2 regions of the Thermoanaerobacter sp. RKWS2 genome follow, and region 2 is predicted to be linked to the other one. Evidence: a T-box and tRNA genes for the amino acid it is inferred to sense, from the RefSeq annotation. Region 2 holds a T-box; the other holds one or more tRNA genes.
What was found. A T-box is a leader RNA that pairs with one kind of tRNA and senses whether it is charged. The one in region 2 lies ahead of metG (methionine--tRNA ligase), so its partner is inferred to be a tRNA-Met.

Region 1: it has a tRNA-Met gene. The T-box ahead of metG (methionine--tRNA ligase) is inferred to sense a tRNA for this amino acid. The anticodon was not compared.

What each region holds. Positions count from the first base shown of each region.
Region 1 is NZ_CP110888.1:2,510,732-2,526,858, reverse strand. It holds partial or broken gene hydF ([FeFe] hydrogenase H-cluster maturation GTPase HydF) at 1-705, shown strand, start outside; gene OEI98_RS13415 (MFS transporter) at 730-1,962, opposite strand; gene OEI98_RS13410 (helix-turn-helix domain-containing protein) at 1,981-3,291, opposite strand; gene mazG (nucleoside triphosphate pyrophosphohydrolase) at 3,444-4,931, shown strand; gene OEI98_RS13400 (HU family DNA-binding protein) at 5,010-5,285, shown strand; gene ltrA (group II intron reverse transcriptase/maturase) at 5,739-7,151, shown strand; gene OEI98_RS13390 (RNA-binding S4 domain-containing protein) at 7,256-7,501, shown strand; gene OEI98_RS13385 (SpoIID/LytB domain-containing protein) at 7,557-8,537, shown strand; gene yabP (sporulation protein YabP) at 8,625-8,921, shown strand; gene OEI98_RS13375 (extracellular solute-binding protein) at 9,030-9,689, shown strand; gene OEI98_RS13370 (MtnX-like HAD-IB family phosphatase) at 9,706-10,335, shown strand; partial or broken gene OEI98_RS15180 (putative manganese-dependent inorganic diphosphatase) at 10,338-11,956, opposite strand; gene yabQ (spore cortex biosynthesis protein YabQ) at 12,034-12,510, shown strand; gene OEI98_RS13350 (FtsB family cell division protein) at 12,579-12,866, shown strand; gene OEI98_RS13345 (S1 domain-containing RNA-binding protein) at 12,954-13,385, shown strand; gene OEI98_RS13340 (Ppx/GppA phosphatase family protein) at 13,448-14,353, shown strand; tRNA gene OEI98_RS13335 (tRNA-Leu) at 14,450-14,539, shown strand; tRNA gene OEI98_RS13330 (tRNA-Met) at 14,544-14,619, shown strand; tRNA gene OEI98_RS13325 (tRNA-Met) at 14,627-14,703, shown strand; gene OEI98_RS13320 (recombinase family protein) at 14,660-16,127, opposite strand, start outside.
Region 2 is NZ_CP110888.1:113,995-130,121, forward strand. It holds partial or broken gene OEI98_RS00590 (hypothetical protein) at 1-1,184, opposite strand, end outside; gene arcA (arginine deiminase) at 1,367-2,590, opposite strand; gene OEI98_RS00600 (tRNA1(Val) (adenine(37)-N6)-methyltransferase) at 2,729-3,475, shown strand; gene rsmI (16S rRNA (cytidine(1402)-2'-O)-methyltransferase) at 3,478-4,299, shown strand; gene OEI98_RS00610 (cation diffusion facilitator family transporter) at 4,436-5,305, shown strand; gene OEI98_RS00615 (AbrB/MazE/SpoVT family DNA-binding domain-containing protein) at 5,341-5,592, opposite strand; gene OEI98_RS00620 (nucleoside recognition domain-containing protein) at 5,770-6,354, shown strand; gene OEI98_RS00625 (spore maturation protein) at 6,360-6,881, shown strand; gene OEI98_RS00630 (CCA tRNA nucleotidyltransferase) at 6,963-8,366, shown strand; gene dmpI (4-oxalocrotonate tautomerase DmpI) at 8,415-8,609, opposite strand; T-box leader at 9,051-9,282, shown strand; gene metG (methionine--tRNA ligase) at 9,326-11,227, shown strand; gene OEI98_RS00645 (TatD family hydrolase) at 11,240-12,007, shown strand; gene OEI98_RS00650 (ubiquitin-like domain-containing protein) at 12,194-13,225, shown strand; gene rsmA (16S rRNA (adenine(1518)-N(6)/adenine(1519)-N(6))-dimethyltransferase RsmA) at 13,262-14,083, shown strand; gene OEI98_RS00660 (hypothetical protein) at 14,153-15,241, shown strand; gene OEI98_RS00665 (HPr family phosphocarrier protein) at 15,281-15,517, opposite strand; gene OEI98_RS00670 (S-layer homology domain-containing protein) at 15,653-16,127, opposite strand, start outside.

The DNA.
Region 1 (16,127 bases), 430 kb from region 2:
GATAGTATAAAATTGGTAGGGGATTTGATAAAAACTGGTGATTTAGTGATTTTAGTTGTGCCTATTGATAAAGCAGCTCCAAAGGGGAGGCTTATACTTCCCCAGCAACAAACTATAAGGGACATTCTTGACACTGGCGGTATAGCACTAGTAGTAAAAGATACAGAATTGGACAAAGCATTAAAAAGCATAAATAATAAGCCTTCTTTAGTTATTACAGATTCACAAGTTTTTAATAAGGTTGGTGCTATTGTTCCTCCTGACATACCTCTCACTTCATTTTCAATACTTTTTGCCCGATATAAAGGAGATTTAGAGGAGCTTGTAAAAGGGGTAAGAGTTATCGAAAAATTAAAGGAGGGCGATAAAGTTTTAATTGCAGAAGGGTGTACCCACCACAGACAAGAAGATGATATAGGAACAGTTAAAATACCTCGTTGGCTAAGACAAAAAACAGGAAAGAATTTGCAATTTAGCTGGTCTAGTGGTATGACATTTCCTGCGGATTTGGAATCTTACAGTTTAATTGTTCATTGTGGAGCTTGTATGCTAAATAGAAGAGAGATGCTTTATAGGATTTCTTACGCTAAAGAGAAAAAAATACCTATCGTAAATTATGGAATTTTAATTGCTTATGTCAATGGGCTTCTTCCAAGGGCTATTGAAATATTTAAAGAGGCAAAAAGGATATATGAGGAAGAGTAGAAAAAAATTAGAATGGGAAAAACATTATACTTTATACACTTTTTTATATTGAAACACTAAGACATAAAGTGTATACGAAAGGGCGATTATTCCACTTACTATAAAAGTTATGTGGGAGCCAAACTTTTGAGATAATGTACCAGCATACAATGAGCCTATAGGAGTTACTCCACCAAAAACCAAAGAATAAACACTCATTACTCTTCCTCTGAATTCATCTGCAGAGTTAATTTGTATAGTAGTGTTTGCGGAGGAACTAAAAGTTATCATAGACCACCCTGCTAAAGCTAAAAGTAAAGCTGTTAATAGATAATTACTCTGTATTCCTATGAGGATTTGAAAAATTCCAAGACCTATGCCACCGCCAAACAAATAAACGGGTTTTACTCCTCTTCTGCTTATTGAAGCCAGTACCAATGCTCCAATTAGTGCTCCTGTTCCCATTGCTGACATAAGCATACCATAACCAGTAGCTTCTCTGTGAAGTACATCTTTAGTAAAAACGGGAACTAATACATTGAAATTCATTGAGAAAGTGCTTAAAATTGCAATCATGAGTATCGTGGTGAGTATAATTGGAGTATTTTTGATGTATATTAACCCGTCCTTTAAGTCATCAAAAATCTTTGCTTTGACATCATTAGTTTTTGGCGTTTTTCCTTCTACGGTAATTAATATGAGTCCTATTATTACAGCAATAAAGCTTGCAGAATTTAAATAAAAACATACAGCATATCCTAATTTGCCAATTAATATTCCTGCAATTGCTGGTCCTACTATTCTTGCTGCGTTAAACACTGCAGAGTTTAAAGCAATGGCATTCATTAAATCTTTTTTGCCCACTAAGTCAATGATGAAAGATTGCCTTGCTGGCATATCTATTGTATTCAAAAAGCCATTAAACAAAGCCAAAGCCAAGATTTCCCAATAATTTATTATCTTTAAAGCAGTCAAAGTGGCCAAGATAAAGGCAGAAATTGCAAAACTTGACTGTGTAAATAAAATTAGTTTTCTCTTTGGGAATCTATCTATTACAACGCCTGCGAATAGAGAAAAAAGCATCACAGGTAAAAACTGAACAGCACTTACTAGCCCCAATAAAAAAGACGAATTTGTCAGTTTAAGAACTAGCCAACCTTGGCCTATATTTTGCATCCATGTGCCTATAAGGGAAATCATTTGTCCAAACCAGAAGAGCCTAAAATTTCTGTGTTTAAGAGCAGGAAAAGAATATTCTAATTTTTCCACTGTATTCATTTATTTTTCTCCTTGCTATTAATTTTCATATAACAGCTCTATTGATTGATTAAAATATTTTTTAGCTTCTTCTGGATTATTTAGGGCAATATACAGATTTCCCAATCCTTTATAGGCTTCGGACAAGTCCTTTTTAAGGCCAAGGGTTTTGAGTATTTCTACAGATTTTAAAAGTTCTTTTTCACTTAATTCGAACTGGCCTTGTTTTAAATGTAAATTTCCTAATATTGTATAAATTCTACCCATTTCTTCTTCTTCTCCTAGTTTTGTTACGATTTCTAAAGATTGATTTAAATATTCTAATGCTTTGGGATAATCTTCTTTTAAATAGTAAATTCTTCCGATTTCTGTGAGATTGTATGCCATTCCTCTTTCATTTCCTAAATCTTTATACATCGAATAGCTCTTTACAAAATATTTTTCTGCAATATCATACTTTTTTAAATCTGTATATACAAAACCTAAATAATTGTATTCATTAGCAATATCTTCTTTTAAGTTTAGGGTTTTACTTATCAGAATAGCACGCCTTATATATTTTAAAGCATCCTTATATTGTTTAAGCTCGTGATTTACAAGTCCTAGTCCATTATTTGACAAAGCAATAAAATCTACTGCTTTAATTTGAGTAGAATATTCAAGGCATTTCATATAATAATCTCTTGCTTTAATAAATTCTCCCATTTTACTGTATAAATTTGCTATACTATAAAGTATGCGGGATTTCAACTGTGTGTGCTTTAAAGAGTATTTTTCAAAACCATCTAAAGCTTTTAAATAATTTTCCAATGATGATTGAAATTTTTGCAGATTGCCCAAACACAATCCTTTCATGTAATGCATTTCTACTATAATTTCAGTCAATGAGCTTTTTTCAAAATATGGAGATATTTTATCTAAAATTTCAAGAACTTTTGTATAGTCTTTGATAGCAAAATAAGATTTGGCTAGGTAAAAATTTATCAAATTTGTTGAATACTCATCTATTGCATTGTCTAAAATATCGATGTATAATTTAATAGCTTCCTCATAATTTTTGTTATCAAAAGCTTTTTGAGCAGTTAAGAACTTTTCTAAAATATTTTTGTATTTTGCAAGTTCTTTTTTTAATTCTTCTTTTTCGACATAATCCTCATCTAAAAAATACACAACTGGCTTATTTAACTTTTGAGCTATGAAATTTAAAGCTTTCAAGGAAGGGCTTATCTTACCTTTTTCTATAAGACTTATATAGCCCTTTGAAAATTCATCCCCTGATAAATCTCCTTGTTTTAAGAATTGCCTTTTTCTTTCTTCCCTGATTCTTTTGCCTAATTCTACCATATCCATGTAATACCACTCCTTAATGCAGATGCTAAAATATATTATAATTTAATTTGGCAACTTTTTCAACAGATTTGTACAGAGTAAATTTAATTATATAAAAATTATGATAAGTGATATAATATTATTTGTACATTTTAATGTTAGAGGTGGTTTTTGTGAATAAACTATTTATTGTAGGATTGGGACCGGGCTCACCAGATACTATTACAGTAGGAGTATTGGAAAAGATGAAAAGAGCTGATAAAGTCTTTTTGAGGACCGAAAAACATCCTATTGTTTCATATCTTAAAGAGCAAGAAATTATTTTTGAAACTTTTGATAAAATATACGAAAAAAGTATGACTTTTGAGGAAGTTTATGAAGATATTGCTCGGGAAATAATAGATATAGCAAGAAAATATCGAAATGTGGTATATGCTGTGCCGGGACATCCCCATGTTGCAGAAAAATCAGTAGAGTACATATTAAACTTTTGCAAAGACTGTGCCGATATATCAGTAGAAGTTATACCAGCTGTTTCTTTTATTGATGCAATTATAAGCGATTTAAAAATTGACCCTATTTATGGGTTGAAAATAATCGACGCTTTATCTTTAGATACTCAAAAGCCGGATAAAAGATGCCATAATATAGTAGTGCAAATATATGATAAATTTGTCGCCTCAGAAGCGAAATTAAAGCTGTCAGAAATATATGGCGATAATTATCTTGTAACTTTAATAAAAAATGCAGGAATTAATGGTAGACAAGTGATAGAAACGATGCCACTTTATATGATTGATAGAATTGATTGGATCGATTATCTTACTTCGCTATATATTCCTCCTGTTCAAAAAATTTTTCAAGAAAAGTATGACATATATGACCTTTTAGAGATAATGAGAATTTTAAGAAGTGAAAAGGGATGTCCATGGGATAAAGAGCAGACTCATCAAAGCCTTGAAAAATATTTGGTGGAAGAGAGTTATGAGTTAATTGATGCGATTGAGAAAGAATCTGAGGATAAGATGGCAGAAGAGTTAGGAGATGTGCTTTTACAAGTTGTATTCCATTCACAAATTGCAAAGGAGAGGGGAACATTCAATTTTTGCGATGTAGTAGATGGCATATGCAAAAAGATGATTTGGAGGCATCCTCACGTTTTTGGGACAGAAGAATTAAAAACTTCTAAAGCCGTATTAGAAAAATGGGATGAGTTGAAAAAAGAGGAGAAGAATTTAAATTCTTATACGGAAGTTTTAAAAGATGTGCCAAAGCATATGCCTGCTCTTATCAGAAGTTATAAGGTCCAGGAAAAAGCAGCAAAGGTGGGTTTTGATTGGGAGAGGGTTGAGGATGCAATTTCTAAAGTTTATGAGGAGTTAGAAGAATTAAAGGAGGTGTATAAAGGGAAAGATAAAGAAAAGATTATTGAGGAAGTTGGAGATTTAATTTTTGCAGTGGTAAATGTAGCTAGATTTTTAGATGTAGAACCAGAAAGCGCAACTCACAACACAGTGGAAAAATTTATAAAGCGATTTGAATACATAGAAAAAACTGCAGCAAAAAATGGACAAAAATTGGATGAAATGACATTAGATGACATGGATAAGCTATGGAATGAAGCAAAGATGAATAAATTTGATAAAAAAAATGAAAAATAAGCGTATATTAGCAGGATTTTTCGATTTTGTGAAGAATAAATAAGAGTAAAACATATTTAAAACTAAGGAGGTATTGTTGTGAATAAGGCAGATCTTGTTGCGAAAATTGCAGAAAAAAGTGAGTTAACAAAAAAGGATGCTGAAAAGGCATTGAATGCTTTCATCGAGGCAGTAGAAGAAGCATTGAAAAACGGTGACAAAGTTCAATTAGTAGGATTTGGTACATTTGAAGTAAGAGAAAGAGCAGAAAGAAAAGGAAGAAATCCTCAGACAAGAGAAGAAATAACAATTCCTGCTTCAAAAGCTCCTATCTTCAAAGCAGGAAAAGCGTTGAAGGATTTAGTAAATTCTTAAGAAAATCAGGTCTTTATGACCTGATTTTCTTACGTGCGCCCGGCATGGGCGATAACTAGGCGGTGAAAGTCCGCTGTGGGCTTGGTAGTGGGAACCACTAGCCAAGAGCAAGGGTGTCCATCGTGAGGTGGAATCTGAAGGAAGCTTAAGGCAAAATCTCGGTCTGATGAACAAGAACCAGATAAGAGGCTGAATTGGGATGGATGAGTTTGCGTAACAAAACGAAGTCCAACACTACCCGAATCCCATACAGTAAATCTGGCAGATATATGAGATGAAAGTTATCGTTCTTACCCGGGGAGGTCTCAAGGATAAGTCATGGGAGTAAAATCTGAAGTGACAACCCATGCAGTGATGTATGGCTGAACCTTGAGAAGTCAGCAGAGGTCATAGTACTTATCTAGACATGAATAGATAAGGAAGGACCGAACGTTAGGAGGTTTTGGAAATCTTATGGACTCGAAAGATATGCAGAGACTGCAGACAACTCAACAAAGAGGCTATCCGTTGAATAGAGAAATGGAATTTCAAAAGACAACGGAAGTGCATAGTATATCATCGGCGTCGGAAGATGGAAGAAACGAGGTACAAAGATATACCGGCAAGATGCTTGAAATGATAGTAGAACGAGGGAACATGGAAGCAGCATACAAGCGCGTTGTTGCAAATAAAGGAAGCCATGGAGTCGATGGGATGGAAGTAGATGAACTTCTACCGTATCTCAAAGAAAACTGGGCAACCATAAAACAACAACTGCTGGAGGGGAAATACAAACCACAACCAGTGCGAAGAGTAGAAATACCAAAACCTGATGGAGGGAAAAGACTACTAGGAATACCTACAGTACTAGACAGACTAATACAACAAGCAATAGCCCAAATACTAAATAGAGTCTACAACCATACATTTTCTGATAGCAGTTATGGATTCAGACCAGGACGCAGTGCAAAAGACGCAATAAAAGCCGCAGAAGCATACATAAATGAAGGATACACATGGGTTGTAGATATGGACTTAGAAAAGTTCTTTGACAGAGTAAACCACGACATAATAATGTCCAAACTAGAAAAGCGGATAGGGGACAAAAGAGTACTAAAGTTAATACGAAGATACCTAGAATCAGGAGTAATGATAAACGGAATCAAAGTATCAACAGAAGAAGGGACACCCCAAGGAGGGCCATTAAGTCCCCTATTAGCAAACATAATGTTGGACGAACTAGACAAAGAACTTGAGAAACGAGGGCATAAATTCTGCCGATATGCAGATGACTGCAACATATATGTAAAAAGCAGGTCTGCAGGAAACAGAGTAATGAAGAGCATAAAGAAATTCATAGAAAGCAAATTAAAACTAAAAGTCAATGAAGCAAAAAGTGCTGTAGATAGACCATGGAGAAGAAAATTTCTTGGATTTTCATTCTACACAAAAGAAAACGAAGTAAGAATAAGAATCCATGAAAAATCCATCAAAAGGTTTAAGGGAAAAGTAAGAGAAATAACCAATCGGAACAAGGGAATAAGCATGGAAAACAGAATAAAAAGACTAAATCAAATAACAACAGGATGGGTCAACTATTTTGGATTAGCAGACGCGAAAAGCATAATGAAAACCCTTGACGAATGGATAAGGCGAAGACTAAGGGCATGTATATGGAAACAATGGAAGAAGATAAAAACGAAGCATGATAACTTAGTAAAACTAGGAGTAGAAGAACAAAAAGCCTGGGAATACGCCAATACAAGGAAAGGCTACTGGAGAATATCCAATAGCCCAATCCTAAATAAGACTCTTACAAATAAATACTTTGAAAGCATAGGTTATAAGAGTTTATCCCAAAGATATCTAATTGTACACAATTCCTAATGAACCGCCGTATACCGAACGGTACGTACGGTGGTGTGAGAGGACGCTGAATAAAATAATTATTCAGCTCCTACTCGATTTTTGCATGGGGGTGTAAAAAGCACATGAGAGTTGATAAGTTTTTGAAAGTTTCAAGGCTTATCAAAAGGCGTACGATTGCAAAAGAGGCCTGTGACAAAGGATTAGTTTTTATAAATGGCAAGCAGGCAAAAGCTAGTGACGAAGTAAAAGAACATGATATAATAGAGATAAGCTTTGGAAATAAAATTGTCAAAATAGAGGTTATAGGTGTAAAGGAACATGCTTTAAAAGACGAGGCTTACAAAATGTATAAATTGATAGAAGAATGAATGATTTGTGAAAATCCCTCAAATACTATAAATAAAAGTATAGGAGGGATTTTAATTGTATAGGAACATACTGAAATTAATTGCGGTGTTAGTAGCTTTGTTATTTGCCATGACTTCCTGCAAGCCGCCCGCCAAAAAACCTGAACCAATAAAAAAGCCACGAATGGAACTACCTAAAATACCTGCCAAAATAAATGCAGGAGAGAAGAAAGAGCCTATTCTTAAAGTTTATGTTGTGCAAACGGGCAAAATAGAAAAAATGCCTCTAGAAAAGTATGTTGAAGGAACGGTGGCAGGAGAAATAAAGAATGACTGGCCAATTGAGGCTTTAAAAGCACAAGCGATTTTAGCAAGGACATATGTTTTAAATTTTGTAAGCACTAAAAAGTCTAAATATCCAGGAGCTGATATATCAACAGATTTTGAAGAGGCTCAAGCTTGGAACCCTTCAAATATAAATTCTAAAATAAAAGAAGCAGTAAAAGATACAAGAGGTGTAGTTGCTGTCTATGACGGAAAATTTATAAATGCATGGTTTCACTCTCATGCAGCAGGACAAACTGCTTTAGCTAAAGAAGGCCTTAATTATAAAAAGGCGGAACCTCCTTACATTGTAAGTGTAAAGTCAAATGATAGTCCTGATGCACCGGCTAATGTAAAGCATTGGACAGCTACTTTTACAAAAAGTGAAGTGATTAATGCGTTAAAGAAAATGGGGCTTGGAATAAATGACTTTAAAACTGTCAAAATAGGAACAAAAGGAGCTTCAGGCAGGACGATAAACCTTCTTTTCGATAAGATTCCTGTAAATGCTCCCGATTTTAGAATGGCAATTGGAAGTGAAAAACTAAAATCTACCATGATAGATGAGGTTTCCTATGATGGAAGTAAATTAGTGATAAAAGGAAGAGGGTTTGGGCATGGTGTAGGAATGTCTCAATGGGGAGCTTATCAAATGGCTAAAGAGGGGAAAAAGGCGAAAGACATACTAAACTATTACTTTAAAAGCATAAATATAGTCAAGATTTGGGATTGAAGTCCTCCTATTGGAGGATTTTTTTGTTCTAAAAAAGTACAAGATTCATAGATAATAATAGTCAATTAAAAAGAGGGGAGGTTTAAAATGGAAGATAAAAGGAACTTTTTAAGAGCGGGGAAACCTCATAATATTACAATTGAAAATAGAGAAAAAATCAGTATTTCTGGGGTAACAAATGTTGTAAGCTTTGACGAAGAAACCGTAATATTGGAGACGGATTTGGGAATTTTGACAATAAGAGGTCAAGGGCTTCACATTAATAAATTGAACCTTGATGACGGACAAGTGTCAATTGATGGAGAAATAGTAAATTTAAATTACAGTGACAAAAGTGGCCTTATAGGAAAATCAGGGGGATTCATAAGTAGAATGTTTAGATAAGTCGCATGTTGCGGCTTATTTTGTTTTATATACTCGATTTTAAAAAGTTTAATTGCTATAATAAATTTGGATATTTTTGCGCAAAGGAAGTAGAGAGGTGTGAAACAAATGAGTGAGGAGAGAAAAAATTGGTTTAGAAACATGACTACAAAAGAAAAAGTGGAATATATATGGGACTATTATAAAGTTCATATTATCACAGGCATATTGGTGATTTATCTATTAGGCGCTTTTACAAGCAGTGTCTTAAATAGAAAAGAATATGTATTGAATATTGCCTTCGTGGGGAAATTTATGGACTTTGATAGGTTAAATGAATTTAGCAAAGAGGTTACTAAAGAATTGATTGGCGATCCTTCAGGCAAAAAACAAGCTTCTATTGATTTTTATGGGCTTGTAAAAAATCCAAATGGCAATTTTACTCTTGACCCTGCCTCAACTCAAAAATTAATGGCCAGAATGGGAGCGCAAGATATAGATGTCATTATTTTAGATAAAAATAATTTTGATATATTGGCAAGTCAAGGTGCTTTTTTGCGATTGGATGAGATAAAGGAGTTAAATTTATCAGGGTTAAATGTGGCAAAAGTAGAGGAACCCTCTAATGAGGTAAAACCAGGTGCTTACGGAATATACGTTGGATGGAATAATAAATATTTAAAAAATTTGGGATATGACTATAATGATAAAATTGTTACAATTATTGCGAATGGACAGCACAAAGATTTGGCTATAAAATTTGTAAAATGGCTTTTGAATATAAAATAAAGGGGGAGAAATTTAATTGAAGAAAGTCTTTTTAGTAGATTTTGACGGTACTGTTACTAAAGTAGATACTGTTGATTTGATGGTGAATAAGTTTGCAAAGGATGGTTGGCAGTATTATGAGGAATTATGGGAAAAGGGGGAAATGTCTACTGAAGAATGCGCAATTGAGACATTAAAGCTTATGGAAATGAACGAGAAAAAACTTTTGGATTTGCTTTACACTATTGAGATAGATGATTATTTCTTGGAGTTTTTAAATTTTTGCAAAGTAAAGAATTATGAAGTTGTAATAGTGAGTGATGGATATGACTTTAATATAAAGGCCATTATGGACAAGTATGGGTTTAATGTAGAGTTTTATAGCAATAAGCTTTGGTTTGATAAGGGAGAAATAAAAGTGGATTTTCCATATAAGAGCAAGGATTGCAACAAATGTGGTATGTGTAAGCTGGAAGTATTGAATAGATACAAAAATGAGGGGTATTATGTAGTATATATAGGAGATGGATATTCAGATATTTGTGTTGTGAAATATGCTGATGAGGTTTTTGCAAAGGGTGTTTTAGAAAAATATTGCAAAGAAAATGATATTCCATATATTTCTTTTAAAAATTTTGGCGATATAATAGAAAAGTTAAAGCGATAAACTTATTGGGAGTTTATCGCTTTAATAATAGGTGGCAATACTTGTTTTTTTCTTGATATGACATATGGAAGGTAAAAACTGTTATTTTTTATTTGTACGTTGAAGGCTCTTTCCAACAATTCTTTATTATTTCCTACAAAAAGTATTTCAGATCCTTCGTTTATTATGTCTGTAAGCATAAGTAGTAAAATATCATAACCTTTATCTTTTTTTACTTTTTCCATAAAATTTATTAGGTCTTGTTTTAATTTTCCTGCATCTGTGAGAGTATTCACCTGACCTATGCCAATTTTATAATTATTTATTGTAAATTCTTTAAAATCTGTATAAAATATTTCTTCAACAGTTTTCCCTTCTAAAGAGGTACCTGCTTTGAACATTTCAGTTCCAAACTCATTTATGTCTATGTTGGCAATTTCTGCAAGTTTCTTAGCTGCTCTTACGTCTTCTGGTGTGCAAGTAGGAGATTTAAATACAAGAGTATCTGATAAAATAGCAGCGCACATTATTCCCGCTATTTTTGGTTCTGGAATTAGCCCTTTTTCTTCAAAAAGTCGATTTATAATTGTAGCAGTAGAGCCTACTGGATGGTTTCTAAATAGTATTGGCTGCTCTGTTTCTATCGTCCCAATCCTGTGATGGTCAATTATTTCTAATATTCTTGCTTGTTCTATTCCTTCTACTGCTTGAGAGAATTCATTGTGGTCTACCATTATTACATTTTTTCTTTCATAGTCTAAAATATGTCGCCTTGCAAGTAGTCCTACAACTTTTCCTTCTTCATCGACAACTGGAAAGTTGCGGTATCTATATTTTAACATTACTTCTTTTACATCATCAATATAATCGCTGACTCTAAATGTTACTAGGTCTTCTTTTTTATTACATATGATAATGGTATACTTTGGTTTAATAATTTAACAGTGTCAAAAGTATCTGGTACAACTTTTATAATTGTTACTTTGTATTGTTTAGCTAGTTCAAAAATTTTTTCTGAAATTCCGTTATTGCCAGTAATTATGAGAGCTTTTATTCCTTGTTGAATTGCAGCTTGCTGTATATCATCTCTGTCTCCAACGATTAAGATATCTCCTTTTTTTATTCTTTTTAACACATTTTCTTTGGACATTGCAGCTACTAAAATGTCGCCTTCAAGATAATCTACATATCTTAAAATTTCTTCTCCTTTCAAAGTAGCTAATATATTGTCAATAGGAATTTTATATTTAGATAATTCATGAGAAGAGGAAAGATATGCCTTTGCCAAATCTCCTACTGTTGCAATTCCTATTAATTTGTTCTCCTCATCTACTACTGCTATTGTTCTAATGTTTTTTTCCATCATAGCGTTCCATGCTTCAAACATGGAGGTGTTTTCTTTAAAAACAAGAGATTTATCAAATTTAATGTCTTGTACTTGGGTATATACATTTTCAATAAAAGTAGGCTTTTCTACTCCAAAATAGTCTAATACAAATTTTGTCTCTCGGTTTATAGGACCTAATCTAACAGGTATAGCATTTATACCTTCAGATATGCGCTTTAGATAGGCATAAGCAATAGCTGAGCAAATAGAATCGGTATCTGGATTTTTATGTCCGGAAACATATACTGTTGTCATGATGCATCGCCCCTATTTTAGTTTCATTCTTGTTGCAGTGGATAAATATAATATAACAAGAAAAGGAGGGTATGTAAATGGTAATAACCATACAAAGTCAAATTTATGCATTTTTAGTTACAGTGTATGGCGGTTTTGTGCTGGGATTTATATACGATATTTTTAAAGTGACAAGGCAAGTTTTTAGGCTTAAAAAAACTTTTTCTAATATTGCCGATATTATATTTTGGCTTTTTGGGACAATTACTATGCTTTATTTTATGTATATAAGCAATTACGTTGAAATCAGGCTTTATAGTTTTTTAGGATTTGCAATTGGAGTTATTCTTTATTATGTGTTACTAAGTTATTTCATCACCCAAGCTTTAATTGGAATTTATGAATTTACAATAAAGTTTTTAAAAAAGATGGCAGAAATTATTATATACCCTGTTAAAATAGTAGTCAATTTTTTTATTGTTCCTTATAGGTTTACAAGAAAAATTTTAACTTTGCCTGGTGCTTTTCTAAAAAATAATTTAACCTATTTTAAGATTTTTAAGAGGAAAAAATAGAGGATTTTTTAAAGAGATGTCGAATAAAAATAATAGATTAATCCGCATTGTGAAAGTAGGTGTTTTGAGTGAAAAAACTAAAGAAGATATTGTTTTTTGCCTTTATTGCATATATTGGATTTACTTTTTTTCAGCAGCAAGTTGCATTAGAGAAACTTAATAATAGGTATAGGGATTTGAAAAATAAAGAAGCTGCAGTAATGAAAGAAAATAAGTATTTAAATGAATTACTTCACCAGATAAATAGTGAAAGTTTTATTGAAAATGAGGCAAGGCAAAAATTGGGGTTGGTTAAAAAAGGAGAAATAATTTATGTAGATATTTCAAAAACTAAGACACAAGAGACAAAAAAGTGATTTCGAAAAATTTATCTTGAAATATTTTGTATTTTAATATATAATGAACTCATTAATAAAATTTTTAGAGGGAGGATCTTTATTTATATGCCATTTGAGGTTGGAGATGTTGTTGAGGGCACTGTGTTAAACATCACAGACTTTGGAGCATTTATTCAGCTACCAGAGGGAAAAACTGGGTTGGTGCATATTTCGGAAGTTGCTAATACCTATGTAAAAGACATTAGGGAGCATTTGAAGGAGCATGATAAAGTAAAAGTAAAAATATTGTCCATGGATGCTAATGGAAGAATAAGTTTGTCAATCAAAAAGGCTTTGCCTAAAAAAAATAATAATAATAAAGAAAGAGATCCAAAGGATTTTGTATGGCAGAGCAATAGGAATTATAATACTAATAGTTCTTTTGAAGAGAGATTGCTTAAGTTTTTAAAGGATTCAGACGAAAGACAGCAACAGCTGCGAAAGAATTTTGATTCCAAGAGAAGAAACACAGGCTACAGAAGAAGCAATGGATATTAACTTCGGGTTATGCCCGAAGATTTTTCATAAAGGGTTTTTACCTGTGATAGTTGGGGGTTATTATGAGAATTTGTGCGATTGATATAGGGACAAATTCAATACGCCAACTTATATGTGACATAGATAATGAAAATATAAACAAGATACAAAAAGACGTTGAAATAACTCGATTAGGGGAAGGAATTTCTAAAACGGGGAAGTTAAATAATAATGCGATACAGAGAAGCATTGAAGTGATTGAACGCTTTGTGAAATTGGCCCAAGAAAAAGGCGCAGAAGTTATATATGCTTTTGCAACATCTGCGATGAGGGATGCTAAAAATAAAGATGCTTTTTTTGAGCAAATTGGAAAACTTGGGCTAGAGGTAGAAATTATAGATGGAGAAACAGAGAGCTTGTTTGGATACATCGGAGCGGTGATGGGAGTTAATAAGGAAGATGCTCTGGTGTTAGATATAGGAGGAGGAAGTACTGAATTAGCGTACAAAGGTAGAGAATTTGTAAAAAAAAGTTTTGATATAGGGGCTGTGAGGCTTACTGAAAAATTTATTAAAAATGATCCTCCTACAACTGAGGAATATGATGAAATTAGGTTACACATAATAGATGCAGTGGTAAATTCCATTGATAAGTACAAAGAGGTTGAAAATGTTATCGGCATAGGAGGAACGATAACAACTCTTGCCGCAGTTTCTCAGCAATTAGAAATTTATTCTCAAGAAAAAGTCCATGGCTATCAGTTAAAAAAGGAAGAAATTAAAAGGATTTTAGATAAATTTATGTCTGTTACATTGGAAGAACGAAAAAAAATTTTTGGATTGCAGCCCCAAAGGGCTGATATAATAATTGCGGGAACTGCTATATTACTGACTATATTAGAAATGCTGAGTTTCAAAGAAATAACGGTTAGTGAGTGGGATAATTTAGAAGGAGCAGTCCTCTATAAATTTGGGGAATTTAAGCTATAGAAATGGAATTTTCATTTGAAGTTGCAAAAGTGGATAAAAAACTATTGACTTAAAGATATAGATATAATATAATAAATACTGTCTCAAGGAGATGAAGCCGGAGTGGCGGAACTGGCAGACGCACAGGACTTAAAATCCTGCGGGCCCTAAAAGCCCGTACCGGTTCGAGTCCGGTCTCCGGCACCAATGGCGCGGGTGGAGCAGTCCGGTAGCTCGTCGGGCTCATAACCCGGAGGTCGTAGGTTCAAATCCTACCCCCGCAACCAAAAATATGGCGGCGTAGCTCAGTTGGCCAGAGCATGCGGTTCATACCCGCAGTGTCGGTGGTTCAAATCCACTCGCCGCTACCAGCAAAGAACGGAAATCGTCACCTATCCAGAAGTAAAATTCACACTTTATTTCATCTGGGGTGACGATTATTTTTTTTATGTAGTTTTTAAGCACTTCTTTAATTTCATGAGGATCCTTCGATGAATTAATTATTTCCCTATCCTTTTCAAAGATTTTCAAAATCATTTCTGGTGTAATAAAGCTTGTTTCTTTTTTATTTTCCAGCTCTTTAATTCTGTAAGCGAGTTCATTTCTCATTGCTTCTAATTCATTCATTTTTTCCTTCATAATCGGCTGGAACATGCCCTGAGCAATGGCTTCTACTATGTTTTTCATCTGCTCTTCAACCTCCTTATAACGCTTTTTTAAAAAAGTAATTTCTTCTGCTTTCTCTCTATTTAACTTTTGATTTTCTTCATTTAAAAGCCTAGCTAGTATTGGTGCTACTTTCGGGTCGAGTATTCTTTTATTCAGCTCTTCTATGACAAAAGCTTCTACTTTTTCTTTATTTATATCTCTATTTGTGCACTGCTTAGTTCTATCTTTTCTGCTACACCTGTAAGTCACATACTTGCCCCTGCTTAAGCACCCTACCATTTTAGAGCCGCATAAACCACAGTAAACAAGACCTGACAAAAGATAAACCCTTTTTGCAGAATTAGCCCCTCTTGTTATTTTTCTTTCTTCCATTTTCTCCTGCACTTTTTTAAATAAGTCTTCATCAATGATTGCAGGTATAGCATTCTCTATAACGATTACGTCTTCTTTTACTATTCTATGATTTTTCTTTGTGCCTTTGTTGAATATATATTTGCCAGTATATTTTTCATTTTTTAAAATTTCATGAATGCTGTTTTTGCTGAACGGATTCCCCTTCTTAGTTCTGTAACCTCTTAAGTTTAATTCATCAATTATCTGCCTATATCCATACCCTTGGGCATACAACTCAAAAATTAATCTTACTGCCTCAGCCTCTTTCTCATTTATTACATATTCTCCATTTACAATATCATATCCTAAAGGTGGTATACCTCCATTAAATTTGGCCTGAAAAGCATTTTCTTTCAATCCCTTCATAACCTCCCTCGCAAGGTTTTTGGAGTAGTACTCAGCCATTCCTTCAAGTACCGACTCAAGAATTATAGACTCGGGACTATCGTCAAGCTGTTCTAATACCGATATTAATCTTACACCATTCTTTTTCAACTGTCTTCTGTAAAAGGCACTGTCATATCTGTTGCGTGCAAACCTGTCCAATTTATGTACAATAACAGCATTGAAAAGACCTAATGAGCTGTCTTTTATCATCTGCAGAAATGCCGGTCTATCATCAGTTGTAGCGCTCTTTGCTTCATCAGTGTATATTTTTACTAGCTGTATACTATTCTTTTCGCAGTACTCTTTTATAGCCCTTAATTGGGCCTCAATGCTCTCTTCTCGCTGA
Region 2 (16,127 bases):
AAGTATTAGCACAATGACTAAAAACAAAACGTAACTTTTCAATACCAATGGTCTAGCATTGTGGACAGAAACTATCATTTTATCTGCGTTGATAAGATAACCAAGGGCGTTTTGGTATTTGATGCTTTCAATTGGATGTCCCAACATTTCTACAGGGGGTTCTATGTTAAAGTATGATAATATTGTTGGTGCTATGTCTAAATTTGTAATAATTCCTTGGCGCTTTGTAGTATTAGAAGTCGCAAAGCCTTGTGAATAAGAAGGACCTGCTATTATTACAGGGGTAATTAAATTGTTAATTTGTATATCTTGATTAGAAGGATAAGGAGTCACGACAATAAATAAATCTTTAGACAAATCCAAATCAGATAATATTTTACCTATAAGTTTATCAGATTCATATAATGCCTTTTCTCTGTAACGCTGAGCCAAGGAAGGGGAAGTATATTTAGAAAATACATCTGCCCTTAAAATATCTCCAGGGTCTATAATAATGAGGCCACCATTTTTACTGTATTCTACAAATTTATTGTAAAGTTTTTCATAATCGGCTTTTACCATGTAAGGACTATTATCATCTTTTACTAATAAATCTTCGCTAATATCTCCCTCAGATATCCCGTTTTTGTCCATGCCAATTAAAGGGGCATATCTTTTATAGGATATTCCAGAGGGAGTCTTTATGTCAGAGTTCCCTAATACGTACACGTTAATTTCATTAAAAGTTCACCTAACAATCCCGGCGTAACAGTATAATTTAAAGTAGAAGCTTGATTTATTAAATCTTGTATTCCTAAGTTAACTATATTACCTTCTTGTGGAAGTTTCCCAGTGTAAAGGTGATATAATTTTTCTGCAGAAGTATAGCCATAAACTTCATCATTGTTAAAACATAAGCTACCCATTTCACCAGCCGAAGCTCGGGTACCTGTTCCTATGGTGAGATAAGAAGAAGGTTCTGAATAACTTCCGGCTGCTCTTGTATTCATAAGTGCTAAGGAACCTATGTCTAATAACTTTTTTATATTTGGAAGATTGTATTTAGCAAGGTCATTAATACTTGTCCTATCTAAAATAAAGAGCACTGCTATTTTATTCTTTGTTGGAGATGCAAAAGAAATTGAAGGGGAAACTGCAAAGAAAATAAACACAAGACATAAAAAAATTGCAAAAAACTTTTTCATAGATTATCCTTCCTTTTCAATTAGTAAATTGACACCCAAACATTATACCATTAAATTATTAAAAATTTATTAACAACAGAAAGGTTAAATCTGTTAATTTGTTAATAACTTTTCAATGCAAATTAAAAAATCCCCTTTTTTATGCTTTAAATTTGTGCATAAAAAGGGGACTGTGATTTAATTTATTCTCTTAAAAGGGGCATAGTCATACAACGAGGGCCGCCTCTTCCTCTTGAAAGTTCCGACCCTTCAATAGGGATTACCTTTATTCCTTCTTTTTCCATTATTTTATTAGATATTTCATTTCTAGAATAGGTTACAATAACTCCCGGAGCGATAGCTAAAGTGTTTGTACTGTCATTCCATTGCTCTCTTGCAGAAGTTATTGCATTTAACCCGCCAGTTGGTATTATATCTATTGTGTAGAGATTTAGCGCATTTTTTAATGCTGTTTGCAAATCTTTTTCCTGATGTATAGAGAAACCTTTTTCCTCTTTTATGATGCTAAATACTCTCAACTCGTTTTTTATTCCTGGATAAAAAACAAATCTGTTTGTGTCAACCATGGTGAAAACTGTATCTAAATGCATATAAGAACGGTTTATAGGGATTTGCACTACCAATATTCTTTCGACAGAGGAACCTTTTTCAAATAAATTATGGGCTAATTGTTCTATTGCCTGAGGAGTTGTTCTTTCACTACATCCTACTGCAATTACTTTTTCGCTTAATACCAGCACATCTCCGCCCTCTATGGAATGAGGATAGCTATCATCATACCACCAAGGAATATTATTTTTTCTAAAAATTTCATGATATTTATAAATGTATTTTAATATTAGAGTTTCTGGTTTTCGCGCTGCTGTTTTCATAGAACTTATCATTAAGCCGCCATCTATCATTGCTCCGGGGTCTCTTGTAAAATAAAGGTTTGGTAAGGGCTTTATATAAAAATAATTATCTTGGTATATGTATTCTGCTAAACCCATCATAGATTTTTTTATCTTTATTTCATTTAGAGCCAAACCTGCAATTGCTATTTCGGCAACCTCGTTTGAAGATTTTTCTTTAAGGAATTCTTTTAAATAGTTATTGATTTTTGGAGAGGTAACTCCATTTACTTGAAGTAATTCCTCAATAAATTTTTCTTTTACATCTTCTTCTTTTAATATTTCTTCTAAGAGATTTTGTAAATACAGTACTTGGACTTCATTTTGCTGCAATACTTTTGCAAAGTTGTCGTGTTCTTCTTGGATCCTTCTAACCCAAGGGATATCGTCGAAAAGAAGCTCGGATAAATTTTGAGGGGTCAATCTTTCCAATTCTTTCCCTGGCCTGTGCAAAATCGTTGTTTTTAATTTATTTATTTCTGAATTTACGCGGGGAGCAGTAACTACTTTTGTCAACTTTTCATCCTCCTAATGTTTAAATTCTTTATATAGTATACTGTGCACTACTTCAATTTTCAATACGTATTTAAAAAGTTAATAAAAACTTTTGGCAATTGTGATAAAATAAATCAAGAATATTATAGAGGTGATAAAATGTTAAGAGATGGGGAAAGATTAGATGAATTAAACTTGAAAGATTTAGTTATAATTCAACACAAGGATAAATTTAAATTCGGAATGGATGCGGTATTGCTTGCTAATTTTGTTACTGCTAAAAAAGGAGATAAAATTGTAGATTTAGGATGTGGGTCTGGCATAATACCTATTTTAATTGCTGCTAAAACTCAAGATACCTTTATTTACGGTGTTGAGATACAAGAAGATATGGCGGATATGGCTACAAGAAGTGTAGTTATTAATAAAATGGAAGAAAGAATAAAAATAATAAAAGGCGATGTAAGAGGATTAGAAAAGATATTAGGATATGAAAAATTTGATATAGTGACTTCAAATCCTCCCTATATGCCAGTAAAAACGGGATTTGATAAAAAACAAAAGTCAGAAAATATCGCGAGATACGAAATATATGGAGGACTTGAGGAATTTATAAAGGCTGCTTCGAAACTTTTAAAATTTGGAGGAAAATTTTTTATGATTCATAGAACAGAAAGATTAGTTGACATTTTGTATTTTTTGAGAAAATACAATTTAGAACCTAAAAAATTGAGATTTGTGCATCCTTATGTAGATAGTAAACCCAATCTTTTGCTAATAGAATCAAAAAAAGGTTCTCAGCCAGGTTTAAACATATTGGCTCCCCTTTATGTGTATGAAAAAAGTGGGGAGTATACAAAAGAAATTATAGAAATATACTCTAAAATGCAATTAGAGGAGGAATAAAGATGGAAAATTATGGGGTATTATATTTATGTCCCACTCCTATTGGTAATTTAGAAGATATAACTTTAAGAGTTTTAAAAACTTTAAAAGAAGTTGATATTATAGCTGCCGAAGATACGAGGCAAACTCTTAAACTTTTAAATCATTTTGACATAAAAAAACCTCTTACCAGTTACCATGAACATAACAAAAGGACAAAAGGGGTAAAACTTATAGAGGAATTAAAAAAAGGGAAGTCAATTGCCTTAGTTACAGATGCAGGTACACCTGCAATCTCAGACCCTGGGGAAGACCTTGTGAAACTTTGCATAGAAGAAGACATAAAAGTTGTGTCATTGCCTGGTCCAACTGCTGCAATTACTGCTTTAGTTGCTTCAGGATTAAATACTTCTTCCTTTGTTTTTGAAGGTTTTTTGCCGACAAAAAATAAAGAAAGAGAAGAAAGGCTAAACCGTATTTCAAAAGAAGAGAGAACTGTCATACTTTATGAGGCACCTCATCGTTTAAAAGAAACTCTCCACGAATTGAAATCTTATGTAGCTGAAAGAAAGATTGTCATAGCAAGAGAACTTACTAAAATTCATGAAGAATTTATAAGAGGGACAATAGATGAGGTTTTAACGAAACTGGGGGATGAAATAAAAGGTGAAATTGTACTAATTATTGAAGGAGCACAAAAACAACAAGTTGAAGAAAAACCAGAGATATTAATTCAAAAATACCTTGCAGAGGGAATGGATAAAAAAGAGGTTATTAAAAAAGTTGCTAAGGAATTGGGAATACCCAAAAGTCAAGTGTATAAACTTACTATAGGAAAAAAGTAAAGAAGTTGGAAATAATAGTTATTATCAATTGAATTTGATTTTCAATATCCCAAATTAAAAATATTTGCATATTTTTCACCAATAAACTATAATATATATCAACAGTGAAATTTCAATTGAGAATATGGAGGATGTTATGAATAAACAAAACGCAGCTTTGCTATCTGTGGTTTCTAACAGTGTATTGATAGCTATAAAATTGTTGGCGGGAATACTAATGCATTCAGTAGGGGTAATTTCTGAAGCCATACATTCTTCAATTGATTTAATTGCTAGTCTAATTGCCTTTTTCTCCATACGAGTAGCAGTAAAACCCGCAGATGAGGACCACCCTTTTGGACACAGCAAATATGAGAACGTTTCTGGCTTTGTGGAAGCTATTTTAATTTTTTTTGCAGCTATACTTATCATATATGAGGCAGTGCGAAGAATAATTACTGGTACTTATGTAGAAAATTTAGGAATGGGCATTATTGTCATGATTTTTGCATCTTTTGTAAATGGAGTAGTATCATATTTTTTGTTTAAAGTATCTAAAGAAGAAAATTCTATTGCCTTAAAAGCAGATGCAATGCACCTTTTAACTGATGTATTTACGTCTTTGGGAGTTACACTAGGACTTGTTGCCATAAAAGTCACTAAATTGGATATTTTGGATCCAATCATAGCTATTTTTGTTGCATTGCTTATTATAAAAGCATCAATTGAGTTGACAAAGGAAGCTTTAAAAGATTTGACAGACACTAGTCTTCCAGAAGAGGAAGTTAAAGAAATAGAGAATATAATAAAATCAAATTCTGAAATTACAAGTTTTCACAAATTGAGAACGAGAAAATCGGGGCCTCGAAGAGAAATAGACGTTCATTTGAGAGTGGACAGAAATTACAACATAGTAGATGCCCATGAATTGTCCCATAAGGTTTCAAAACAAATAACTGATAAATTCCCTGATTCCCATGTGATAATCCATGTAGAACCGGAAAGAAAAAAAGAAGAGGATAAATAATAGGAGGACACACCCTCCTATTATTTATCCTGCTATTAGTCTACAGATTTCTTTAACTCTTCAAGGCAATTTTTACATATATTTTTGCCTTTGTAGTTTATTACATTCTCAGCGTTGCCGCAGAAAATGCAAGCAGGCTCATACTTTTTGAGGACTATTTGTTCCCCATCAACATAGATTTCAAGAGCATCTCTCTCTGCTATGTTAAGTGTCCTCCTGAGCTCGATTGGTATTACTACCCTTCCCAATTCGTCTACTTTTCTTACAATACCTGTGGATTTCAACATTTTTCTCCCCTCCTGAGTTACAAAATTCGACAACTAAACTTCACTTATAATAATACCAAGTTTTGAAAAATAAGTCAACACCTTTTTTGGAATTTTTTAAGGTAAATAACATAAATTTTATTACATAAGAAGAAAAGCATAAACGAAGTTTTTTTGGTAATTTGGGAGGGCTATACCATGATAAATTACATATGGTTTTTTATGATAGCGATAGGAGTTTTAGTAGGAATAATAAATGGCAGAATGGCAGAAGTATCCAAAGCTATAATTGATTCAGCACAGACTGCTGTTGCTATTTCGATAGGGTTAGTTGGTGTAATGTCTTTATGGCTTGGAATAATGAAAATTGCAGATAAGTCAGGCCTTACAGATATTATCGCAAAATTGCTAAAACCTACAATTATAAGGCTTTTTCCTGATGTGCCAAAAGACCACCCAGCTATTTCAGCGATGATAATGAATATATCAGCTAATATGTTGGGATTAGGTAATGCAGCAACACCTTTTGGGATTAAGGCTATGGAATACCTTCAAGAGCTTAATAAAAAAGACAGTGCTTCAAATGCAATGGGCCGTTTTTTAGTGATAAATACAGCTTCAATACAGCTTATACCTGCAGTAATGATTGGAATAAGGGCTTCTTTGGGAGCTAAAAATCCTGCGGATTTTGTGATTGTCAGCGTACTTTCAACTAGCACTGCACTTGTAGCTGGCCTTATTTTGAATAAATACCTTGAAAAAATGCCTATATTTAAGGAGTGAAAATAATGATGAAAATTATATCTGAATGGATTATTCCTATACTTGTTCTTCTTATTCCTTTTTATGGAATCATAAAAAATGTCAAAGTGTATGAAGTGTTCGTCGATGGGGCAAAAGAAGGAATTTCTGTAGTTATAAAAATTTTTCCAGCTCTTGTAGCAATGCTTGTGGCAATAGGTGTATTAAGAGCGTCAGGCGCCCTTGACTTATTGGGGGAATTTTTAATGCCTTTTACAAATAAAATAGGCATGCCACAGGAGCTTGTGCCTCTTGCTTTAATAAGGCCTCTTTCGGGAAGCGGTGCTTTGGGGATTGCGACTGAGATTATAAAAACTCATGGTGCTGATTCTCTAATCGGAAAAATGGCTTCTGCTATGTATGGATCTACTGAGACCACTTTTTATGTTCTTGCTGTTTACTATGGGGCAGTGGGAATAAAAAAGATGAGACATTCTGTTATCTCTGGAATTTTTGCAGATATTATCGCAATACTTTCTTGTGTATTTTATAGCAGATTATTTTTTTAATACTTGTACACTTTTTCACTTTTGTTATACTATATATTGTAATGTTGTTTTTGCCTTTTAAAAGGAAAGGAATGATTTTTTGTGGCAACAATACCAAAATTAATAAGAAAATTAGGAAAAGAAGCATATAATTTGTATATTGTTGGGGGATACATAAGGGACAGGATTTTAAATAGAGAAGCTAAAGATTATGATTTTGTAGTTCAGGAAGATGCAGAGAAAATCGCCAAATTAGCGGCAGAAAAATTAGGGGGTACTTTTGTGCCTTTTATGGAGGAAAAAGGCACATATAGGGTTGTTGTAGGAGATGAAATATTGGATTTTACTAATTTAAGAGGAGAAGACATATACATAGATTTAGCTCATAGAGACTTTACAATGAATGCTATGGCTATAAAACTGACGGATTATTTTGAATTTGAATATATTATTGACCCTTTTGGTGGCATGATGGACATAAAAAACAGGAAAATAAAGCATGTTGGTGTGATGACCTTTAAAGAAGACCCTTTAAGAGCTTTGAGGGCCGTAAGATTTGCTGCGACTTACAAATTTGATATTGATGAGGGTACAAAGGCTAAAATAAGAGAAGAAGCGGCCTTAATAAAACAAGTAGCGCCAGAGAGAATAATGAATGAAATTTTTATAATATTAAAAGAAAAGAATTCTCACAAATATTTAAGAATGATGGAAGATTTAAAACTTATGGAAAATATATTTGAAGAAGTTGCTAAAATGAAAGAAGTAGGAAAGTGCTATTATCACCTTACGAATGCTTGGATACATTCACTAAAAACCGTAGAAGAATACGAAAATATCATAAATTCTATGAGATTTCCCAAAGACGTATATGATATAGTTTCGGAGTATTTAGATAGAAAGCTTTCTTCTGACAACAAAGTAAAGGACATAATAAAACTTGGAGCTCTTTTTCACGATATAGGCAAACCAGAATCCATATACATTGATACTGAAAATAGAGTACATTTTTACAACCACGAGACAAAAGGAGCAGAAATCGTAAAAAAGATAGCATCAAGGATGAAAATGCCCAAAAAAGAGTCTTCTTTGCTAAAGAAGCTTGTCCTTTATCACATGAAGCCTTTAATGTACTATGTAAATGGCGGACCAACGAATAAATCTCTTTTTAGATTTTTTTCCGAACTTAAGGATGATTCAATAGCGATTCTACTTTTATCTCAGGCTGATTTTACTGCTACAAGGCTTAATTTAGGTAAAGAGGAAGAGATACCAAAGTTTACAGATTATATTACCAAGCTTTTAAAAAGATATGTAGAATTTAAAGAAACAGAAAAACCATTACTTTCGCCGCTGGATATAATTATAAATTTTGATGTAAAAGATGGGAAAAAATTAGGACAGATTTTATATGAAATAAGGAAAAATAGATTTTACGGAGAAATTCAAGATAAAGAAGATGCTGTAGAGTTTGTAAAAGAAAGAATGAAAATAGAGAAAATATAATTTAAAAAGAGATGCAAAAATTTTCGCTGCATCTCTTTTTTATAAGAGTTATTTTTTATGTAGTTCAGAGAGAGGGGTTCCTCCTACGCCTATATTGTCTGGATTATTTTCTTTTATAATCACTGAGAATGCATTTATAGGAATATTGAGTACTTGTGAAGCTGCTTTTGTAAGTTCAGAAATAAGTTTTGCTTTTGTTTCCTTACTTAAATTGTCAGGTCCTTCAATTGTTATAAAAGGCATTGCAATCCTTCCTTTCTATATTTTTTTGATGTTCTCGATATTTATTTTAACACTTTTTTGTGTAAGAAACCAAATTATAAGAAAAATTTATGATGACAATTACTAAAAATCAATTATATAATATTGTTAGCATTTTTGGGATAGAGAGGAAAATGAAAAAGCTTTTATTTTTGTATAATTGCTTTTTTCTTTTGGATTTTTTTGACCCTTACCTATTTCGATTAAAACATCAAAAGAATAGTTTTTACTTTTTTTAAAATATTTTACATCTGAAGCGGCTTCTATATCAAAAAGTTGTTCATTTTTTTGAGGTTTGATTTCATAAATGTGATATATTGCGACGAGTGTAATTGTAAAAGCTATACTAATGCAGAAAATATACTAAAAAGGTAGTTGACAATACTTTTTATAAAGGGTATATTAAAGAATAAATAGATATAGTAAAAGGCGATGAAGGAAAGAGTAAAAAGCTTGAACTTTCACAGAGAGTCGGGCGAGGTGCGAACCGATAAAGTTTGGGCTTTTGAAGATGGCTCCGGAGCCGTACTGCCGAAGGCTAGTAGGTTTTACCGGGAACTCCCGTTACAGGGTAGGAGTGTGTTAGCACTCTGTGAGGCATGCGTCGTGAGGCGCATGTGAAGAAGGGTGGTACCGCGACAATCTCGCCCCTTATGTGGAGGCGAGTTTTTTATTTACAAAAAAAGAGGAGGATGGATATGAAAAAGACTTTTTACATTACGACACCTATCTATTATCCCAGTGATAAATTACATATTGGTCATTCATATACTACAGTTGCTGCAGATGCGATGGCAAGGTTTAAAAGGCTTACCGGATATGATGTCAAGTTTTTGACCGGTACTGATGAACATGGGCAAAAAATTCAAAGAATAGCAAGAGAAAAAGGGATGTCTCCTAAAGAATATGTAGACGGGATAGTTGAATGGATAAAAGATTTATGGAAGACAATGGATATAAGTAATGACCAATTTATTCGCACAACCGATAAATATCATGAGGAAATAGTACAAAAAATATTCACGAAATTGTATGAAAAAGGAGATATATACAAAAGCGAATATGAGGGATGGTACTGTACTCCTTGTGAATCTTTCTGGACAGAAAGCCAGCTTGTAGATGGGAAATGCCCAGACTGTGGTAGACCAGTAGAAAGGGTAAAAGAAGAAGGGTATTTTTTTAAATTGTCTAAATATGGGGATAGGCTGTTACAATATTATGATGAACATCCTGATTTTATACAGCCTGAGTCAAGGCGCAATGAGATGATAAACTTTATAAAATCAGGTTTGGAGGATTTGTTTGTCTCAAGGAGTTCGTTTGACTGGGGTATAAAGGTACCTTTTGACCCAAGACATGTGATTTATGTTTGGATAGATGCTTTGTCAAATTACATAACTGCTTTAGGATATTCTACAGACCATGACGACGACTTTAAAAAATACTGGCCAGCAGATGTTCATTTGGTTGGAAAAGAGATAATGAGGTTTCACACAATAATATGGCCAGCAATGCTTATGGCTCTTGACTTGCCCCTTCCTAAAAAAGTGTTTGGACACGGTTGGCTTATACTGGAAGGAGGCAAGATGTCAAAATCTAAAGGCAATGTAGTAGACCCTAAAGAGCTGGTTAGGAAATATGGCGTGGATGCTGTAAGATATTTTCTTTTGAGAGAAGTGCCTTTTGGGGCGGATGGAGTGTTTTCTAATGAAGCTTTGATAAACAGAATAAATTCAGACCTTGCTAATGACCTTGGAAACTTGCTGAGTAGGACTGTTACAATGATTGAAAAATACTTTGAGGGCATTCTGCCAAAGCCTTCACAAAAAGAAGAAGTAGATGATGACCTTATAAATACTGCACAGAATCTACCTAAAACTGTTGAAGAGTACATGGATAAACTTCAGTTTTCCAACGCTTTAATTGAAATATGGAAATTAGTAAGACGAGCTAATAAGTACATTGATGAAACAATGCCTTGGATTTTAGCGAAAGATGAAAGCAAAAAGGAAAGATTGGGTACTGTTTTGTATAATTTAGCGGAAGCTTTGAGATTTATTGCAATACTTATATCTCCTTTTATGCCAAATACCCCGCAAAAAATGTTTGAACAATTAGGAATAGAAAAAGATTTGACGACTTGGGAGAGCTTAAAGTTTGGCTTGTTAAAAGAAGGTACAAAAGTAAAAAGAGGAGAAATTATTTTCCCGAGAATAGATGTAAATAAGGAGCTGAGTGCTATAGAAGAAAAAGCAGAGGAGGAAGAGAAAAAGATAGATTATATCACTATTGAGGATTTTGCAAAAATTCAGCTTAGGGTTGCAGAGATTTTGGAAGCCGAAAAAGTGGAAGGCTCTGACAAGCTTATAAAGATGAAGCTTAAAGTGGGAGAGGAGACAAGGCAAATTGTAGGAGGAATTGCTCGTTATTACACTCCTGAAGAGCTTATAGGAAAGAAAATAATTATTGTATATAATCTGGAGCCAAAGAAACTAAAGGGTATTGAGTCTCAAGGAATGCTTTTAGCAGCATCTACCGAAGGAAAAATGTCCCTTCTTACAGTGGACAGGGATATAGAAAGTGGGGCAAAGATAAGCTAAGGAGTGATAAAATTGTTGGTAGATTCTCACGCTCATCTTGAAGATGAGAAATACGATAGAGATAGAGAAAAAGTTATTGAAGAATGTAAAAAAGACCTCACATTTTTAATAAATGTGGGGTCTAACCTCTTAACTTCTAAACAGTCTATTGAGCTAGCTCATAACTATGACTTTATATATGCTTCTGTTGGAATTCATCCCCATGATGCACAAAGGGAATTTGACAAAGTGGAAGAAATAGAGAGATTAGCTTTACAGGAAAAGGTTGTAGCAATAGGAGAAATAGGGTTAGATTATTATTACGACGACCCTCCCAAAGAGTTTCAAAAAGAGATTTTTATAAAACAAATAAGGCTTGCGAAAAAGCTAAATCTTCCAATAATAATACACGATAGGGATGCTCATGGAGATATACTAGATATATTAAAACAGGAATGGACAAAAGATTTAAGAGGGGTTTTTCACAGTTATTCGGGAAGTGTTGAAATGGCTTTTCAAGTAATTGAAATGAATTTTTACATTTCTTTAGGGGGGCCTGTGACATTTAAAAATGCAAAAAAACCTAAAGAAGTAGCAAAAGCTGTTCCTATTGAAAAACTTTTAATTGAGACAGATAGCCCTTATCTTACTCCTGAGCCTTATAGAGGAAAAAGGAATACACCGGTGTATGTGAAATTTGTAGCGAAAAAAATTGCAGAATTAAGAGAGATGCCTTATGAGGAGGTTTGTAGGATTACTGCTGAAAATGCTATAAAACTTTTTAACATCCCTCTCAAATAAAAGTTTTAAAAAACAAACCTCCTGTTTTGAGGGGAGGTATCAAAAGTCAAAAAAATGCGTATAATATCATTGAGTTTGGTTTCCCCATAAATGAAAAATTGTGTATAAAAATTTGACAAATCAATTTAATTGGATTAAAATTACTTACGACTCCCCTAAATTAAATTTTTAACAGGAGGTTATGGGATGGATACAGACAAGTTTAGAAAGCGACTTGGTGAAATAGTTAAAAAACCAGTTGCTCTTCTAACGTTGGCTGCAGTATTCCTATTGATTGTCGGAGCTATAACATACGCAAGCTTAAAAAAGGAAATAACCCTTCAGGATGAAGATAAAAAAATGGTTGTTACAACATTTAAATCAACAGTTAAGGATTTGTTAGAAGAGAAAGGAATTAAGCTAAGAAAAGAAGATGTAGTAACGCCTTCTTTAGACACTGGTTTAAAAAATGGCATGAAGGTGACTATCAAAAGAGCAGTTCCTATCACTATCTGTGTGGGTGGAAAAGCAAAAGATATTTACACTGCTGCATCTAATGTAAAAGAAGTATTTCAACAAAATAGTATAACTTTAGGACCACAAGACAAAGTAAATATGAGTTTAGATACGCCTGTGTTTAGGTACATGTACATCGACGTTACAAAAGTAACAGAAAAAATTGTTACTCAAGAAGTAGATATACCATATCAAACAGAGACAGTAAAGAATGACAATATGGAAAGAGGACAAGTAAGAGTAGTTCAACAAGGAGAAGTTGGGAAAAAACAAATTGTGATGAAAGTTACTTATGAAAACGGCAAAGAGGTAGCAAAAAATATAATAGAGGAAAAGATAATAAAAAATCCGATAAACCAAATTGTGCATGTTGGAACACTAGGAGTTTTTACTACTTCAAGAGGAGAGACTTTTAGGTATAGGGAAATTAGAACTATGGTTGCTACTGCTTATACTAATAGCGTAACAGATACCGGTAAAAAACCAGGAGATCCCAATTATGGGATAACTGCTACTGGTACGAAAGCTACAAGGGGAGTAATAGCTGTAGATCCAAGGGTTATACCTTTGGGCACACGACTTTACGTAGAAGGATATGGATTTGGAATTGCTGCAGATACAGGTGGAGCTATTAAAGGGGATAAAATTGATGTTTTTTTCCCGACTCTTGAGGAAACAATTAAATGGGGAAGAAGATACGTGAAAGTTTATATTTTAAAATAGACAGGGTTTCCCTGTCTTATTTTTTGAGGTGGAGCTATGAAAGTAAAAGGGGTTAATGTAAAGAAAAAATGGGGACAAAATTTCATATTTGACAAAAATATTTTAGCAAAAATTGTGACTGCTTCGGGAGTTGCTTCTGAAGATTTTGTACTAGAAATTGGAACAGGATTAGGGACTTTGACAGAAGAACTAGCTAAAATGGTTAAAAAGGTAATTTCTTTTGAAATTGACAGAGAGCTTTATGAAGCAACAAAAGAAAAACTTAACATTTATAACAATGTGATTATCATAAATGAAGATATAATGAAGGTGGATTTAAATAAAATAGCTAATGAATATTTTGAAGGGAAGCCTTTTAAAGTAGTTGCTAATCTTCCTTATTACATAACTTCTCCTATAATAATGATGCTTTTAGAGTGTAAATTTGTAAAAGAGATAACTGTGCTAGTGCAAAAAGAAGTTGCTGAAAGAATTTGTGCTCTGCCGGGTACTAAGGACTATGGGATACTTACAGTTTTTATAAATTTTAAAGCAAAGCCTAAGATACTTTTTAATCTACCACCAAGTGTTTTTGTTCCTCCACCTAAGGTAGATTCTTCTCTGGTTAAATTAGAGATACTTGATAAATCTTTAGTTGGGGTAAAAGATGAAAGGTTATTTTCTAACGTGGTAAAAGCTGCTTTTGGACAAAGGAGAAAAGTATTGTCCAATGCTTTAAAAACTTTAGGACTTCCAAAAGAAATTATAGATAAAGCTTTTACTCTTTCAAACTTATCACCTCAAAGGAGAGGAGAAACTCTTAGTATAGAGGAGTTTGCTGCTTTGGCAAATGTTATTTATGATTTGACAAAGCAGTAATAATAATCCCCCTCTTTTCATAATATATATTGCAAAGTTATATTTAAGATAAATGAGGGGGAAGAATAAATGCCAATAAATATATATAAAAGGTTTTATATTGTCTTTAATCAAGAAGACAAGGGATGTTCTATTGAAGGAAAAGAAGTGACAGGTTATTTAAAAGTGGAGTTTAGAGGAAGCAGAGGAAGAATAACAGCGGCTTTGCAAAATCTTAATCCCACGTATTCCTATAATGTGAAATTGCTAAAAGGCGAGGGAGAAGTTACTGTTGTAGATTTTGGAGCAATAAAAGTAGATGATAAAGGACGCGGTGGAGGAGAATGGACTTTTAATGTAGAGAATGTAAAAGATTCGGGAATTAGTTGGGAGGAATTTTCTGTAGCATTTATAGAAGCCCATGATGGCATAAAAACTTTAGTACCTTTGGCATCTGTTATAAACAAGAAAACTACAAACTGGAAGGCTGCTTATAAAAAATATCTGTTAAAGGTAAAACAAGAAGAAACATTAACAGAGAAGAGTGATAAGAATGATAGGGAAATTAAGCAGGAGGAAACTGAAACTGCGATACCCCAAGACTATGAAAGTGCGGAAGATGAAAATATTAAAAATGAATTTACTAAAAAAGATGAAACTTTACAAAATGTTTCGGAAGAGACTCAATTTGAAACCAATTTTTATATTTCTGCCCCTGAAGAAACTCCTAAGCCATTGATGCATTCTTCTGATACTCAACAACAGAAAACTTCTTTTAAGTTTGAGGAGGAAGTAGAGGAAGGATATATAAAATATTTAAGAGAGTATGTTAACAATATAGTGAGTTTTTTGGAGGAAGTTCAGCCTTTTGAAAAAAATTTTGAAGGTTATAGGTGGTGGAAAGTTAAAACGGGTTACAGGGAGAGAAGCTTTGACCATTATCTTGTGGGATTTGTAAATGATGAGAAGGGTGAATTAAAATACATTGTGTATGGAATGCCAGGATTTTTTACTCTTGCAGACCAGCCTTTTGGTGGTATGACAGGGTTTGTAGTTTGGAAGCCAGTTAAAGAAAATTTAAGAGGCGCGAGGGATGAGGGATATTGGATTTTGCATATTGATGCAAAGACAGGACAAATTGCTGTGCCTATAGAACCAACTCCACCGCCTTTGATATAAAAATAAAAGCGTAGTCTCTACGCTTTTATTTTTATACTATTATACTATGAATTCTTTTAAATCTTCTTCTAATTTTTTCAAGCTTTCTTCATCAGTTGTGTGAGGTATTACTGTAAGGACATTTTCTAAATTAAGGCTAAAAAGGCCCATTATTGATTTTGCGTCTATTACATAGCGACCAGAAGTCACGTCTATGTCAAAAGGATATTTTGAAGTTTTTTCTACAAAATTTTTGACACTTTCAATTGTAGTTAATTTTACTTTTATTTCTTTCACGGATAATTCCCCCTTTTATGGATTTAACTTTATCGTATATGATTTGTGGACTTTTATCAATTAGCTTTTTTCACAAAAATTTTATGCTTATTTTAGTAATTGTTTTCAAAAGTAAAATCCCTCCAATGAGGGATTTTACTTAACATCTGAGGCTAAATCAATATCAACAGAAACATTTATATTTTTATCTGTTTTAACACTTATTTGTGTAATTTTACCATCGTAAGTAAAACTTTTTATGTCATATGGATAAGTTATAACTTGTGTCACAATTGCATCGGGAGAAGGGTCTATATATTTTACTTCAACTTCTAATATGGTATCTTTTGACGTTTTTATTATTTGAGCCTTTTGTATATTTACGATATATCCACCTGTTCGCATCATACCGCGAGTTGCGATTACATAATATATTCCATTTTCTTCTACTAGTTTAACAGCAGGCTTATTTTTAATAGCTTCCACAGCTGATGATACTTTTTCAGGAGGATTTTTAACATCTTTAAGTTCTATAGGAATCACTTCCTCACTTTTATTATTTAACACTTCCACAAATATTATATTATTTTTGGAATCTAATATTAATCTTATTTGATAGCCGGCCTTTAGA